One region of the Paenibacillus sp. JNU01 genome, then DNA from elsewhere that is predicted to be linked to it. Evidence: riboswitches for the same ligand, from Rfam matches in the RefSeq annotation. Region 1 holds a riboswitch; each other region holds the start of a gene.
What was found. Region 1 has a riboswitch for S-adenosylmethionine ahead of NLBNIHML_RS11875 (methionine ABC transporter ATP-binding protein). Riboswitches for the same ligand answer to the same signal wherever they lie in the genome.
Positions count from the first base shown of each region.

Region 1 (5,448 bases):
TATCTACACAAACACTCCGATGACAGAATAACCTTTTGATCGCTGTTATTGTGTAAATGTTTCATTGAACTTATATAAAAGTATGACAGGTTCATGCTGTAAAAGGGTATACTAGATGAAACGCCATTTCTCTTGAAATAGGGAAATGGCGTTTGTGTGTTCGACATGTTTCTATGTTAGAAATTTGATGTACATATCCCCAGTGACCTATGGGTCATTATTTCATCAGACGTTAACATTTTGTCACAAAGCGCGGACGTCAATGAACATTTTATCCGGTATAATGAATTTAGTTGTGAAATAAGTGTCAAAGTATCGAAACAAGCGAAGGATATTCTTCGCCATCTTAAACCAACAGCGGGTGAGAAAAAATTGAAACACTTAACTTTATTTAAATGGTTAACCGTATTAACCTGTCTTGTCATGTTTCTGGCCACTTTTGGTGGAGGCATCGTAACCAAAACGGAATCGGGCCTTGGCTGCGGAACGGAATGGCCTTTATGTAACGGGAAACTCGTTCCGGCACATACTGTGGCTTCACTTATTGAATATTCCCATCGCGCTGTAAGCGCACTGGCTGGATTGTTGTCCATTGCCTCGTTTGTTGCTTTTCTGCTGTTTGGCAAGTCACGTCGTGACCTGCAATTGTTCTCTTTCTTAACCCTGGTATTTGTTATCGTGCAGGGGATCATGGGGGCTTTTGCCGTTGTCTTTTCCCAATCTTCAGCAGTCATGGCACTGCATTTCGGCTTTGCACTGATTGCTTTTGCCAGTTCCCTGATGATGGCGCTGGGCATAAGGCAGGAGGCAAAAGATGGCGGATTGGAGCGCCTGAATAAATACCCTCGGGTGAGCAAAAAATTCAGGAATCTGGTCTGGTTCTCCACCATTTACACATATCTCGTGGTATACACGGGTGCATTTGTGAGCCACACGAATTCTGCTGGCGGATGTTCCGGATTTCCGCTCTGTAACGGGCAGATTATCCCTGAGCTTTCAGGAGGGGTAGCGGTTGCTTTTGCTCACCGTGCAGCAGCAGCGTCGCTCGTTATTGTTATTGCAATTCTGGGTCATTTCGCTTACCGTAATCATCCGGACAACAAGGAAATGCGTACCCTTGGCGTGGTATCCGTTGTTCTCATCCTGATGCAAGTCGTGATTGGTATTTTCATGATGGTGACAATGAACCGTCCGGAAGTATACATGTTCGTAGCTCTCGCTCATATGCTGGATATCGCCATATTGTTCGGAGTTTTAACGTATATGAGTTTCCTGGTGTACAAGCTGCATCGACCGGTTAATCGGTTCTAGATACAGATACAGTTCTCTTGAAGGTACTCGGCCTAATATGAAAGTCCACCATCCAGTGATGTACATCATTGGACAGGTGGACTTTGTTTGATGTGAGGGGGATCAGGGCAACCTATGGCAAGCAGCAATTACACGGAATGGATGAAGTGTTACGGTGATGAAATGTTGATTCGGAAAAGAGGAGGTTAAATATGCTGCGAACGTTGTTGGGGGAAAAACCGCGTATAAACGAAGGTAAATTGAAGGAAGCGATGGACTCCATGGCGCATACACTTGAGCTCTTTCAGCGGCAAATGCATGTGGATCATGATCCCACGCATGACTATCGGAAACTGTATGTGTGGACTCAGGGACTCATCTCCTCACTGGATGAACTGGAGCAAAGCAGCTTCGCTGCAGCTCATTTTCGCAAAAAGGTCGTTGCAGGCTCAACGGACGACATGACACCGACTGAAAAAGCCGAGTATGCCCGATATGTGTATTTCTACAAAGATGGCTTCATCCGCTGCTTTGCCATTTTGGATAAAGTCGGGACCGTATTGAATGAAATATTCCAGCTGAATACTTCAAATACAAAAGCGCATTTTTCTTATTTTACGGTGTTAAGGCAGTTCGATTTTGCGAGGGAACATCATGATCTTGCATTGAAATTAATTCAGATCAAGGACTCATATCGGGAGCCGATGAGCAAGCTGCGCAAACGACGTAATATGGAAATTCACTACATGAACTCGGAAATGCACGATGACTTGTGGCAGTTACACCAGACCTTGCAAGGTAAGGTGAAGCTGGAGGATCTGAATCAGCATGTGCAGGAAATGCGTCAGGGCGTGGATATGGTCTGTGAAACGTTAACAGCCTCTTATCGTTATATCAATAAAATATGGCAAAGAAATAATTCCCTTTGACAAATCGGAATACTTGGAATATACTGAGTTTCAATTAGAGTGTTGCAATGACAGAGAATGAACAGATCATCTCAAAATTTACATTCACATTATAAAGTATGAACTACATGAACTTATAAAATCCTACAATAACATATTTCTTATCGAGAGCGGCGGAGGGACAGGCCCGATGAAGCCCGGCAACCGATTTGTAATGACATGATACATGTATCATTCGTTATAGATGTTAGGTGCTAATTCCTACAAAATGGTGCAAGGCACGATTTTGGCAGATGAGAAGGTACATTCTTTCACGTGAAGAGCCCTCTTTGTTTCTGCAAAGGGCTCTTTTTTGTATTTTAAGGGGAGTTTTCCTTTAGATCGGGTAAAGATACATGTAGGTGGTTGGAAAGGGGCAAGTGCGATTGATTGAATTAAAAGGTTTAACCAAAACGTACGGCAAAGGAAAAAAGTCTACAACAGCGTTATCCGAGCTGAATTTGAACATCCAAAAGGGTGAAATCTACGGCGTTATTGGCCATTCCGGAGCGGGTAAAAGTACACTGATTCGCTGTATTAATTTGCTAGAGCGGCCTACGGAGGGTGAAGTATGGGTTGACGGGATCAATCTGACTGAACTGAGCAAAACCGAATTGCAGCAACAGAGACGCAAGATCGGGATGATTTTCCAACACTTCAATCTGTTATCCTCTGCAACGGTATATGATAATGTGGCTTTTCCACTAAAGCTTGTGAATACACCCAAGGATGCCGTTGATCGCAAAGTGAAGGAAATGCTCAATCTCGTTGGTCTGGAGAACCATAGCAACAAATATCCAGCTCAATTATCAGGTGGACAGAAACAACGTGTGGGGATTGCGAGAGCACTTGCGAGTGATCCGAATGTACTTCTCTGTGATGAGGCTACTTCAGCGCTTGATCCGCAGACGACAAATTCAATTCTGAAGTTATTGCTCGACATTAACGAAAAGTACAACCTTACCATTGTGCTGATTACACATGAGATGCATGTCATTCAGAACATCTGTGATAAGGTGGCTGTCATTCATCAAGGTGGCATTGTGGAACAGGGACCTGTAACCGAGGTGTTCCTGAAGCCGCAACATGCGATTACGCGGGACTTCATGATGCGTGACCATGAAGCTGGACTGGCTCTGGAAGAGACCGCTCTGGCGAATGCAGGCATTGAATTGCAGGCAGGTGTTGCTTCGAAACTTGTGAAGATATCCTTTCTGGGGAACAAAACATATGAAGCGATTTTGTCCAGAACGGTTCGTAAGACGGGTGTGGATTTTGCCATCCTGCAAGGAACGATCTCTACGATCAAACAGGTTCCTTATGGACAACTGACCGTTCGGTTCGAAGGTGATTCCAATGCGATTGATCGAACGATATCCGAATTGACCGCTGAGGGACTTGATGTGGAGGTGCTTCGTTAGATGGATTTTTCAACAGTTCGTTGGGAAGAGGTTGGTAAAGCTTCCATAGAGACACTGCAGATTTTGGGTGTATCAGGCCTGTTCACCGTTATCTTGGGTTTACCGCTCGGAGTTCTGCTGTTCATGACAGCCCGATCTGCTTCAATGAAGTCACGGACAGTCTACACTATACTATCCCTGATTGTTAATATTTTGCGCTCGGTCCCATTTATCATATTGATTGTTGCTCTTATTCCATTCACTCGTATACTCGTCGGTACAGCTACGGGGGTTCTTGGCGTCATACCTCCTTTGGTTATTTCAGCAGCGCCTTACTTTGCTCGATTGGTGGAGACAACGTTGCGAGAAGTTGACCGTGGTGTAATTGAAGCGGCGCAGTCAATGGGGGCATCCACCGGACAGATTGTAAGACGGGTATTGCTGCCTGAGGCGTTACCTGGTCTGGTTGCTGGGATAACCATTACCATCGTTACGCTTGTCTCCTATACGGCGATGGCGGGCATGGTTGGTGGTGGTGGTCTGGGAACACTGGCTATTAACTACGGATATTTCCGTTATCAAAATGAAATCATGATCATATCCGTAGTGTCGATGATTATTCTCGTGCAAATTCTCCAGATGGCTGGAGATCGCTTAGTTACATTTTTCACCAGGAAATAACACATAGATAACATGTTGGCTGTGCAGTCATTCAAACGCCACATGAAAAAATGATTAGAGAAGGGGTTTTACACATGAAAAAATGGTCATTCGCTCTACTTAGTCTTATGCTGATTGCGGTTCTCGCAGCTTGCGGAAACAACAAGGATGCCGATAGCGGCGCAGACAATTCAGCAGGTGCACCACGCACGGTTGAATTGAAAGTGGGAGCTTCACCTACACCACACGCAGAGATTCTGGAAAGCATCAAACCTGAACTGGAAGCACAAGGCATTCGTCTGCAAGTCGTTACGTTCAATGACTATGTACAACCCAACCAGCAGCTTGCTGATAAAAAATTGGATGCAAACTTCTTCCAGCACCAGCCTTACTTGGACACAGAGAATAAAGAACGTGGATTCAACCTCGTTGCTGTAACACCTGTTCATGTTGAACCTTTTGGCGGATATTCCAAAAAGATTAAATCTTTGGATGAATTAGCTGATGGCGCAAAAGTAGCCATTCCAAATGACCCATCCAATGGTGGACGTGCACTGTTGTTGCTCGCGAAGGAAGGCATTATTACGCTGAAAGACAATACAAATATCACATCTACGATTCAGGATATCACAGCCAATCCGAAGAACCTGGATATCATCGAGCTGGATGCAGCCATGATGCCTCGCCAATTGGATGAAGCGGATCTGGTATTCATCAACGCCAACTATGCGCTTGAAGCGAACCTGAATCCGGCAAATGATGCATTGCTGATCGAAGATCTGCAAGGTAACCCATATGCAAATATCCTCGTTGCCCGTGAAGACAACAAGGATTCAGATGCAATTCAGAAATTAGCTGCTGCACTGCACTCCGAAGAAGTAAAAACATTCATCAAAGAGCGTTATAAAGGTGCAGTTGAACCAGCAACTGAATAATTTAACGATATGTATGAGTTGACGTGAGCTGATAAGAAGAGGATGTCCCATAAGTCATGAATATGACGGAAGGACATCCTCTTTTTGCTTATTAGCGCTTGTAGCGAGGTGCAATTTTTGAACAGCCACTCCTCAAGTCTGTGCTGAAGCATGGATCAACATAAGTCACAACATAGGTCAAAGTTTCTCTGATGTATCAGCATTGGAGTGATGTCC
Region 1 is NZ_CP169723.1:2,737,073-2,742,520, reverse strand. Features, by position in the region: gene NLBNIHML_RS11885 (COX15/CtaA family protein) at 373-1,311, shown strand; gene NLBNIHML_RS11880 (Cthe_2314 family HEPN domain-containing protein) at 1,503-2,219, shown strand; SAM riboswitch class I at 2,357-2,498, shown strand; gene NLBNIHML_RS11875 (methionine ABC transporter ATP-binding protein) at 2,624-3,658, shown strand; gene NLBNIHML_RS11870 (methionine ABC transporter permease) at 3,659-4,318, shown strand; gene NLBNIHML_RS11865 (MetQ/NlpA family ABC transporter substrate-binding protein) at 4,393-5,232, shown strand; gene NLBNIHML_RS11860 (DUF2167 domain-containing protein) at 5,410-5,448, opposite strand, start outside.

Region 2 (5,448 bases), 310 kb from region 1:
CTTATCCCGACCAAGCTGGTTCTGACGATTATTGAAACGCGGACAGGGGTACCGTTTCCTTCGATCATTGAAGTACTGATCATGGAAATTTCCATTGAAATTCTGAGAGAGGCAGGGATACGGCTGCCTAAACCGATTGCGCCAGCGATGGGTATCGTGGGAGGTCTGATTATTGGACAAGCAGCAGTACAAGCAGGAATCATAAGCCAATTCCTGGTTATTGTCGTTGCGGTTACGGCGATCTCTTCCTTTACCATTCCAGTCTATAGTGCAGGGCTAACTCTGCGAATTCTGAGATTTGCCGCAATGTTTAGTGCCGCAGTTCTTGGTTTGTATGGCGTGGTTATGTTCTTCCTGCTTGTGTGCACGCATCTGGCACGGCTCTCAAGCTTTGGCGTACCTTACGTAGCTCCGGCCGTCCCTTATCACATCAATGAATGGAAGGATTTCGTTATTCGTGCTCCGTTGAACATGATGAGAATGCGTCCCAAAATGACAAATCCGCTCGATGAGGATCGTAAAAAGTAATCAAATTTTCCATCTACAGAAGCTCTGGAGGTGAACTAAAGTGAATGGCTCCCCACAAAAGATAACCACGACACAGGCCGTTATAATTATTGTGAATTACATGCTTGGTGCCGGGATCCTGACGTTACCTCGAACGACCAGTAAGGCTGTCGGAACACCGGATGTCTGGATATCCATTATTCTGTCGGGACTGATTATTGCAGGTGTCGGCATTATTCTGGTTACCTTGTGTCGCAGATTTCCGGGGAAAACGGTATTCCAGTTCACCCGTGAAATTACGGGGAGCTGGATTGCTTACATATTGGGATTTGCCATGATTATGTATTTTATGGTGATTGCCGCATTCGAAATTAGAGTCATGGCTGAAGTAACAGGGATGTATCTGCTTGAACGTACGCCCACATGGGCGATTGTTATGGTCTTCATGTGGATCGGTATATATATGATCTCAGGCGGACTTGGTGTCATAATACGGGTGTTCGAGATTATTCTACCGATTACAATCATTATATTTGTCATTGAAATTCTGCTGAGTAATCAGCTATTTGAGATTGGAAATCTTAGACCAGTGCTCGGCGAAGGTCTTATGCCTGTTTTCAAAGGACTTAAGCCTTCTCTATTATCATATACGGGGTATGAGGTGATGCTAATCATGACTGCTTATATGAAAAATCCGAAGAAAAGCAATAAGGCGATGAGCTGGGGCATACTTATATCCACCATTATATATTTGATTACGGTTGTCATGGTTGTAGGTAGCCTGTCCCTGGATGGAATCAAAACTCGAACCTGGCCAACGCTGGATTTGGTGAGAAGCTTCGAGATACAGGGATTAATATTCGAACGATTTGAATCCTTATTGCTGGTCATCTGGATTATGCAGATTTTTTCGACTACCGCGATCACACATTACTGTGCTTCGGTGGGTATTCGTGATTTGTTCCGTTCCAAAAAAATGAAGGGGATTATGTATGGTCTGCTTCCATTCATTTATGTGACAGCCATGATGCCCAAAACGGTGGATGATACTTTTGCACTTGGAGATATGCTGGGTAATGCATCTGTGTTTTTATTTGGCATTCTTCCTATGGTGTTACTGTTGATAAGTCTGATTCGCAAAAAAGGAGGCAAACATGCATGATGCCATTCCGTATGCTCTTACGTTTAGCTTCTGCCTTTTGTATTCTGTTGACGCTGTCCGGATGCTGGAGCAGTCGGGAAATAGAGGATTTAAGTCTCTATGTTGGTCTTGGAATCGATGTCGGCAAAGAGACGGAATTCGAGAAAGACATCGCTGCTCAAGGAGGCTCATATCCTAAGAAGAACTATGTAACTGCCACGGTGCAGATCGCTCCGGGCTTCTCCAACAGTCAATCGAGCCAGCAATCCGGTTCTCCTTCTTCCGGCAAAACATCCTATGCCAATGAACAGCTCAGTGGAGATTCCATGTTGCAAATCTTCCGTCAGTTTGCGTTAAGGCGGGATCGACCACTTATTGGACATCATCTGAAAGTTATCGTCGTTTCCAAGGATATTGCCAAAAAATATGGTTTGGACCAATTGCTTGATTTTGTACTACGGGATAATGATATTCGACCGAACTGCCTGGTGCTGATCAGTCATCATTCTGCATTAGATGTGTTGACTTCACAGGACCCGTCTCGGATTCCGGCATTTTATCTCACAGGAATTACGAACAATTCGTACTTGTCCAACAAAATATTGGATCCTGTATTATTGTCTAAGTTAGATGCACAGATGCAGTCCGGTTCCAGCTTTCTGCTGCAAAATGTGTTGAATTCCCATGGAGAGGACAAGTTCTCTGGAGGTAGCATTTTTGATGGAAAAACAACGAAATTCATTGGAGAACTTAGTCAAACAGATCTTGAGGGTTTGTCATGGCTCAATTCCAAAAAAAAAGGAGGTGTCTTAAAAACACATAACAAGCAAGGATTCACCGTGGTATATGAAATCAAGAAGAAAAAGGTGAAAATTATTCCCAAGGTGGTCGGCAATGATATTTCATTCCATGTGAAGACTGAATCCGAAGGCTGGCTGATGGAGGATTGGCGCGCTCCCGAGGAAGAGGAAAAAGGTGAATATCTAAGAGAATTGGAAAAGGATTTTGCTGAGCTGGCCGAACAACAGATTCGTCAGGTGTTGTACAAACTTCAGCATACTTATAAAGTCGATGTAGCGGATTTTCGGGACAGCTTGCGTATTAAACATCCAAAGACATGGAAGAAAGTCAAAGGTGATTGGGATAAAATTTTCAGTACCGTGCCGATCACGTATGAGGTAAAGACCACCATTACCAATCCAGGGTCTTCCACAGAATAGCGAGATGTGCCATTTATGATATAAATATTGACACATTCATAATCAATCGCTATATTTATAAAAAATCATTTTCTTATCCAGAGAGGTGGAGGGACTGGCCCTTAGAAACCTCAGCAACAGATCTGAAGGATACTGTGCTAATTCCAGCGGGTGAACAGCCTGATAGATAGGAGCGTTTGTTTTTATTTGTCAGTAACGGCGCACTCTTTAGGAAGAGTGGGTCTTTTTTGTTTTTTCTGGATGAAGAAGTAGGGAGCAGCAGGTATGGAGAACAACAACGACAAAGGGCATTTTCAGCGGAAGATGCAGGCACGGCATGTGGTCATGCTCTCTCTGGGTGGCGTCATTGGAACGGGATTATTCCTGAGCTCGGGTTATACGATTCAGCAGGCGGGACCACTGGGAACTATTCTTTCCTACTTGATTGGAGCGATCGTAGTATATCTGGTGATGCTCTGTCTTGGTGAACTGTCTGTTCATATGCCAGAGACGGGAGCATTTCATAGTTATGCGGCAAGATATATTGGACCAGCAACAGGCTACACGGTGGCTTGGTTGTACTGGTTAACCTGGACTGTTGCGCTTGGCTCTGAATTCACAGCCGCCGGTCTGCTTATGCAGCGTTGGTTCCCATCGGTAAATGTATGGATATGGAGCGCACTTTTTGCACTGATGATCTTTTTGTTCAATGCTTTAACGGTAAAACTTTTTGCGGAATCCGAGTTCTGGTTCTCATCTGTCAAAGTAGTTACCATCGTAATCTTCATTATTATCGGTGGCGCAGCCATGTTTGGGTTCATCCCCATGGGGGATGCTGAACCGGCTCCATTCCTTTCCAATATTACAGCATCCGGGTGGTTCCCTCATGGGGCTACAGCGATATTGATGACTATGCTTGCTGTAAATTTTGCATTCTCAGGCACTGAGTTAATCGGTATTGCCGCCGGGGAGACGGAGAATCCGGAAAAGACGATTCCCAAAGCTATTCATACCACACTGTGGCGTTTGGTTATTTTCTTCATCGGAACGATTGTTATCTTGTCGGCCTTGCTGCCCATGTCGGACGCCAGTGTATTGGAAAGTCCTTTTGTAGCGGTAATGGAGCGGGTGGGTGTACCCTACGCTGCAGACATTATGAACTTTGTTATTCTGACGGCAATTCTCTCTGCTGCCAATTCGGGCCTCTATGCATCTTCACGGATGCTCTGGTCTCTGGCTGACAAAAGAACGATCTCTCCGTGGTTTGCCAAATTGACCAAGCGCGGGGTACCGCTGAATGCACTTCTGATCAGTATGGTGGGTGGTGCACTGGCTTTGCTGTCCAGCATCATTGCGCCAGGTACGGTGTATATTACGCTGGTCTCCATATCAGGTCTGGCTGTCGTTGCCGTATGGATGAGCATCAGCGCTTCCCAGTACATGTTCCGCAGACAGTATATCCGGGAAGGACATGCGATCAAAGATCTGGTCTACCGCACACCACTGTATCCGGTGGTACCGATTGTTTCATTTATATTATGCCTGGCTTCATGTATAGGTATTGCTTTCGACCCGACACAGCGAATTGCGCTGTATTGTGGGATTCCATTTATCGCAGTATGTTACGCAGCTTATTATCTGACAGAACGTGTGAATAAGAAAAGAGGACAAGTACATGACACAAACCCAACCGACTAACCCGATAGAACAGATCCTGAGTGAACATCCGGTCATGATTCTGGATGGAGCGCTGGCGACGGAACTCGAACAGCATGGATGTGATCTGGATGATCCATTATGGTCTGCTCGTGTGTTGCTTGAGAATCCGGATGTTATTGTTCAGGTCCATACGGATTATTTTCGAGCAGGAGCCGACTGTGCGATTACATCCAGTTATCAGGCGACAGTGGATGGCTTCCGCAAGAGAGGCATCGGCGAGCAAGCAGCGTTGGACCTGATTCGCAAGACGGTGGAACTGGCTGCACAGGCGAGAGATGACGTATGGGCAGAAGTGCAAACCTCTGATATCTCGGTGACAGGATTCTTGGCTCGGCCACGACCGTTGGTTGCTGCATCCGTTGGACCCTACGGCGCTTATCTAGCTGATGGATCGGAGTACATCGGTCACTACGGTGTATCAGATGAAACGCTGGCTGCATTCCATCGTCCGCGGATGGCCGCGTTGCTTGAAGCGGGTGCTGATATTCTGGCTTTTGAGACCATACCATCCTTGCAGGAAGCACAGGTGCTGGTTGATTTGCTGAAGGAGTTTCCTCATGCCTATGCCTGGCTATCCTTTTCATTAAAAGATGGGACAAGCATCAGCGAAGGTACGCCGCTTAAGACATGTGCACAGACGTTTGGCTCCGAGCCGCAGATCACTGCGATTGGCCTGAACTGTGCTCCTATGGAAGTGGTGACGGAAGCCGTGAGTATTTTGAGCCGTGCCAGCGATAAACCTGTTATTGTGTATCCGAACTCGGGGGAAGTATACGATGCAGCAACGAAGACGTGGAGTGGACAGGGTACATGTGGCAGTATGAGTGATGCTTCGGAACAGTGGGTTGCTGCGGGCGCACGGATTATTGGCGGCTGCTGCCG
Region 2 is NZ_CP169723.1:3,049,799-3,055,246, reverse strand. Features, by position in the region: gene NLBNIHML_RS13290 (spore germination protein) at 1-528, shown strand, start outside; gene NLBNIHML_RS13285 (GerAB/ArcD/ProY family transporter) at 569-1,669, shown strand; gene NLBNIHML_RS13280 (Ger(x)C family spore germination protein) at 1,666-2,868, shown strand; SAM riboswitch class I at 2,939-3,041, shown strand; partial or broken gene mmuP (S-methylmethionine permease) at 3,133-4,543, shown strand; gene mmuM (homocysteine S-methyltransferase) at 4,523-5,448, shown strand, end outside.
Region 2: linked by a shared signal. The riboswitch ahead of mmuP (S-methylmethionine permease) and the one ahead of NLBNIHML_RS11875 (methionine ABC transporter ATP-binding protein) in region 1 are both predicted to bind S-adenosylmethionine.

Region 3 (5,448 bases), 3.3 Mb from region 1:
AGGTCTGTATAATAGCTGAAAGGCAAGTTTGGATTCGTTCCACCTTGCATCAAAATTTCGGTACCATTCACATCTTCCGTTTCCTGAATCTTCTGGAAAATAACTTCATCTGGAAGCACATAACCTTCATCTGAACCAGGTCTGCGGTAGAAAGCACAAAAACGGCAGTACACATCACACACGTTCGTGTAGTTGACGTTACGCCCAATTACAAATGTTCTGTATGGCTCAGGGTGCATGCGTTTCATAACGACATTAGCAGCTGCCCCGATTTTGTCCACTTCATTGGATTCAAATAACTGAATCGTGTCTTCCAAGTCCAAACGTTCGCCCCGAAGGGCTTTATCTAAGATACGGTCTACCGTACTCATCGTAAAAAAGCCTCCCTCATGAAGAGAAATTATATAACGATCCGTCCCAACTTGTTCAAAAGAAGCAAGTTCTGGTGGCAACATCGCATTTCTGTACTCCACATATCGTAACACAGGTTACATGTGAAAAAAAGCACCTTATGTACAGGTGCTTTAAAAATAAGTAAAATTTTTTACATATGGAATGGAATTTATCCGAACTTAAGTGATACTCATAAGGGTATTTGGACACTCCCTTTTGTTAGGATTCCTGAAGTGCTTGTTCCAAATCTACAATCAGATCTTCGATATCTTCCAGACCTACCGAGAAACGCAGCAACCCGTCTGTAATGCCACGGTCCCGGCGAACCTCAGCCGGCATTGCTGCATGAGACATCATCGCTGGGTAGGACAGAATACTCTCGACAGCTCCCAGGCTTACAGCAACAATGGGTAGCTTCACCCGGTTAAGAACTGCTTTTGCACGATCTCCTGAACCGACGTCAAATGAAACGACAGCTCCATATCCTGTTGACTGGCGCTCATGTGCCTCTCGGCCCGGATGATCCTCCAGTCCAGGGTAAAAGACAGCGGTAATATCACTGCGCTCATTAAGCCATGCCGCAAGTCTGGCTGTACTCCGTTCACTATGAGCCATACGAGCCCCCAAGGTTTTCATCCCGCGCATCAGAAGCCAGGATTCTTGTGCCCCGAGTACAGTTCCAAGTCCATTTTGCAACTGTTTCAGTTGTACGCCAAGTGATTCCGTGCGAGCAACTGCTAAGCCTGCCAGCACATCACTATGCCCCCCTAGGAACTTGGTAGCACTATGTACGACGATATCCACACCAAGCTCAATTGGACGCTGATAGTACGGTGTCATAAAGGTGTTATCCAGAATCGTGATCAGGTCATGTTCCTTCGACCAGTCAGTTACGGCAGCGATATCCGTAATACGCAGAGTAGGGTTGGACGGTGTTTCCATATAAACTGCCTTGGTGTTCGGCTTGAGCGCCGCTTTTACTTCATCTATATTGGTCATGTCCACAAAAGTCGTCTCAATCTGCATACGGCTTAATATGGAAGTAAGCAACCGATATGTGCCTCCATATACATCTTCCGTTACAATCATGTGATCCCCTGCGGAGAACATCATGAACACGCTGGAGATCGCAGCCATCCCCGATGAATAGGCGAATCCTCGCGCTCCGCCCTCCAGCAGTGTGATGTAATCTTCCAGAGCCTGACGTGTCGGATTACCCGAACGACTGTAATCATGTTGAGGCGGATTGAAGATATCAAAATGATGGAAGGTTGAGGCTTGATAGATTGGCACACTGGAGGCTCCAGTTGTTTTGTCAATTTCATCACCAAAATGAAGCAATTTGGTATCAAATTTCAATTCAGAATTGGGCTTGTTGTTGGACTCACTCATGAGTGCACGCCTCCTTCAACTTCCTGTTGTGCAGCTGTCAGAGCATTGCCAAGATCTGCAATCAGATCATCCGCATGTTCAATGCCTACAGAGAACCGGAGCAGTCGGTCATCGACACCTACAGCATCACGAATTTCAAGCGGAATATCCGCATGCGTTTGTACCGCTGGGTAGGTCATGAGTGATTCCACTCCACCGAGACTTTCGGCAAAAGCAATCAGTTTGATATGACGCAGCAATGGTTCAACGTAACGTGCATCCTTCACTTTAAAAGAGAAAATACCTGTGTTACCTGTGGATTGTTTATTTTGTATCTCATACCCTGGATGATCCGACAGGCCTGGATGATACACTTCACCCACTGCTGGATGCTCAAGCAAATATTTGGCAATGGTAAGCGCATTGTACTCATGACGCTCCATGCGAAGAGCCAGCGTTTTCATGCCTTTCATCAACTGGTAGGAGTCACTTGGAGACAATACCGCTCCAATGGAATTATGCAGGAACGCCATCTCTGCAGATAATGCCTCACCCTTGGTTATAATTAGTCCGGCCAGCACATCATTGTGTCCGCCCAGATATTTGGTAGCGCTATGAATGATGATATCGGCACCCAGTTCAATCGGACGTTGGAAAAATGGAGTCAACAACGTGTTGTCAACAATGGTCAACAGGTTGTAACTTTTCGCCCAGGAAGCAACGGCTTCCACATCGGTGATCATCATCAATGGATTGGTTGGTGTCTCAATAAATACCGCTTTGGTATTTGGCTGACGAACCTTCTCCAGTGCTGCCAGGTCATTCGTATCTACATAACTGGCAGTTACGCCAAAACGAGACAGAATGCGTTCAAGCAGACGATAGGTTCCACCGTATAGATCCAACGATACAATCAGATGATCCCCTTGACCAAACATGGCAAAGATCGTTTGCAGGGCAGCCATACCCGAGCTACAGGCAAACCCCGCATCACCGGACTCCAGCGCTGCGGCTGCTTCTTCCAATACCTTACGGGTTGGATTCGTCGTACGAATATAATCAAACCCCGTGCTTTGTCCTAGCTTCGGGTGGCGAAACGCAGTGGATTGATAGATCGGAAAGTTAATGGCGCCTGTTACCGGTTCATTGATGGACCCTATTTGTGCTAAGCGGCTTTCGATTTTCAACTTGTTGTTGTCTTCCATTGCTGCATCCTCCTGTAATCTCGATTAGATTTGCGGGCCAATATCGTAAGGTGTTTCTTGATACACATAGTAATTGAGCCAGTTAGAGAATAATAAGTTGGCATGAGCTCGCCAAGTAGCCGGTGGTATACGGGAAGGGTCGTCATTCGGATAATAATGTCTAGGTAGTGCAATATCCAATCCTTTGGCTACATCCCGGTCATACTCCCACTTTAATGAGAACGGGTCGTACTCGGCATGACCTGTGGCAAAAATTTGTTTGCCGTCTTTGGTCGCAACCAGGAAGATACCCGCTTCCTCGGATTCAGCCAAAATCTCTAAATTTTCATTCTTTTCAATATCTTCGCGTCTCACTTCCGTATGACGGGAATGTGGAACGTTGAATACTTCATCAAATCCACGCAACAATGGAACATGTGGTTTATTGATCGTATGTGGGAAAACGCCAAAGCACTTTTCATCAAGTGGTACTTTCGGCACATCAAAATGATGGTATAAACCTGCTTGGGAAGCCCAACATATGTGGAGGGTTGAAGTCACATTGGTTTTGGTCCATTCGAAGATCTCCTGGATCTCATTCCAATAGTTCACGTCTTCGAAATCCATCTGTTCCACCGGGGCACCCGTAATAATCATGCCATCGAAACGTCGGTGTTCAATCTCGTCGAAGGTTTTATAGAACAGATCCAAATACTCCTGAGACGTATTCTTCGACGTATGGGATTTGGGGTGTACGAGAACAACATCCACCTGAATAGGCGTGTTTCCGACCAGACGAAGCAATTGTGTTTCGGTCGTTTCCTTTGTCGGCATCAGGTTTAATATAGCGATACGGAGTGGACGAATATCCTGCTGGTATGCAGAAGTTTCATCCATGACGAAGATATTCTCTCCTTCAAGTACTTCTTTTGCTGGTAAAGTATCCGGAATTTTGATTGGCATGGTAAGTCTAACTCCTCCTTGTGCATAGATAGATGCAGCCGCCACTGGCTTGATGTCTTCACATCAATACAGTGACAGACTGCCTTGAGCTTGTAAAAACATTGAATTGCTCTTTCATCCAACGTTACAAACAACCTCAAGTTCCTTAGCGAAAATCACTGCTGAGAAGTCGGGGCATATGACAAAGACCTTCCTCGGATTTCGAGAAAGGTCATATGTAAATAGATATGCGCCTCTCTCATCTCTCAGTTACAACAGTGCCACTTGACACTAGGTCGCTGCAAGAATTAGCACCGTGCGGTATACCGCCGGTTGCCGGGTTTCATCGGGCCAGTCCCTCCACCTACTCTTGATAAGATTTCGCTGTATTAGATTGTAATTTAATATGGTTCACCGTCTACTTTATTACATTAATGCCTTTACGTCAAGGTGCAGTTCTATGTCTGCTGTCCAGATCGGAACCGTTCTTCATCCGTTGTCATACACTGCCTCAGGGCGCGAAATAGACACATTTTTGCGCTTGAAAGCACCTTGTACCAGCGGTATACTAAACAAGGTGTTATAAACCCTTATGTGAGAGGTGACATATTAAATGGATGGCGACCCGAGGCCTGACTGGCAGCCGAATTCCGACAAACTGCATAGAGAATTGACATCAGCATGCCGGCAGCGGGACGTGACTTCCGTTTGATTATATAGTGAACGCAGCCCTGATCTCCAGGCTCCGCTGCCGACCGGCTGATTTGTTCTTTTTGCGCCCATAATGATAATATCCGCCGAGTTGGCGGGTGCAGAAGGAGTAGATTAACGATGAAAATCCGGTTGGTAAACAACGGTGTGTTTATTCCGGTGGACGATATTCAGCAGGCGCTGACTCCACCAGCGGAAGGATTTTACTGGATTGATGCAGATGTAGACGATTTGGCGGTACTTCAACCGCTGTTCTTGATGCATGATCTGGCTGTGGAAGACTGTCTTAGTGACGAAGAACAACGTCCGAAGATTGAAATTTATGAGAACCATTATTTTATTGTGATCAATAGCATACGTTTCGATGATGAAGAGATTTTTCTGCGTGCAGTCAACTTGTTCCTCGGCAGACATTTTATTATTAGTGTTACGAAGCAAAAGGTCAGCGAATTGCGCACACTGAAACCAATCCTGTGGGAACAGGAAATCAGTACACCGGATCGTCTGCTCTATTTGCTGGTTGACTTGATTGTTGATAATTATTTCACCGTAGGTGACCGAATTGAAGCACGGATTGAGAAGCTTGAGGAAGACATTCTGATGCATACCAAAAAGTCACATCTGAATGAAATCATCGGGCTGCGCAGTGAGATTCTGTGGCTGAAAAAAGTCCTTGGACCTCAGAAAGAGGTCATTAACACACTGAACAAAAAAGACCTGCGTCTCATCGATGATCAACTGCAAAAGTATTTCAGTGACATCTATGAAAATGCCGTAAAAATATCGGAAACCTTTGAGACTTATCGCGACCTGATGGGCAACTTGCGAGAAGCCTACCAATCCAGTA
Region 3 is NZ_CP169723.1:6,006,516-6,011,963, reverse strand. Features, by position in the region: gene mqnC (cyclic dehypoxanthinyl futalosine synthase) at 1-371, opposite strand, end outside; gene NLBNIHML_RS26440 (trans-sulfuration enzyme family protein) at 613-1,785, opposite strand; gene NLBNIHML_RS26435 (PLP-dependent transferase) at 1,782-2,969, opposite strand; gene metA (homoserine O-acetyltransferase MetA) at 2,994-3,911, opposite strand; SAM riboswitch class I at 4,147-4,270, opposite strand; gene corA (magnesium/cobalt transporter CorA) at 4,722-5,448, shown strand, end outside.
Region 3: linked by a shared signal. The riboswitch ahead of metA (homoserine O-acetyltransferase MetA) and the one ahead of NLBNIHML_RS11875 (methionine ABC transporter ATP-binding protein) in region 1 are both predicted to bind S-adenosylmethionine.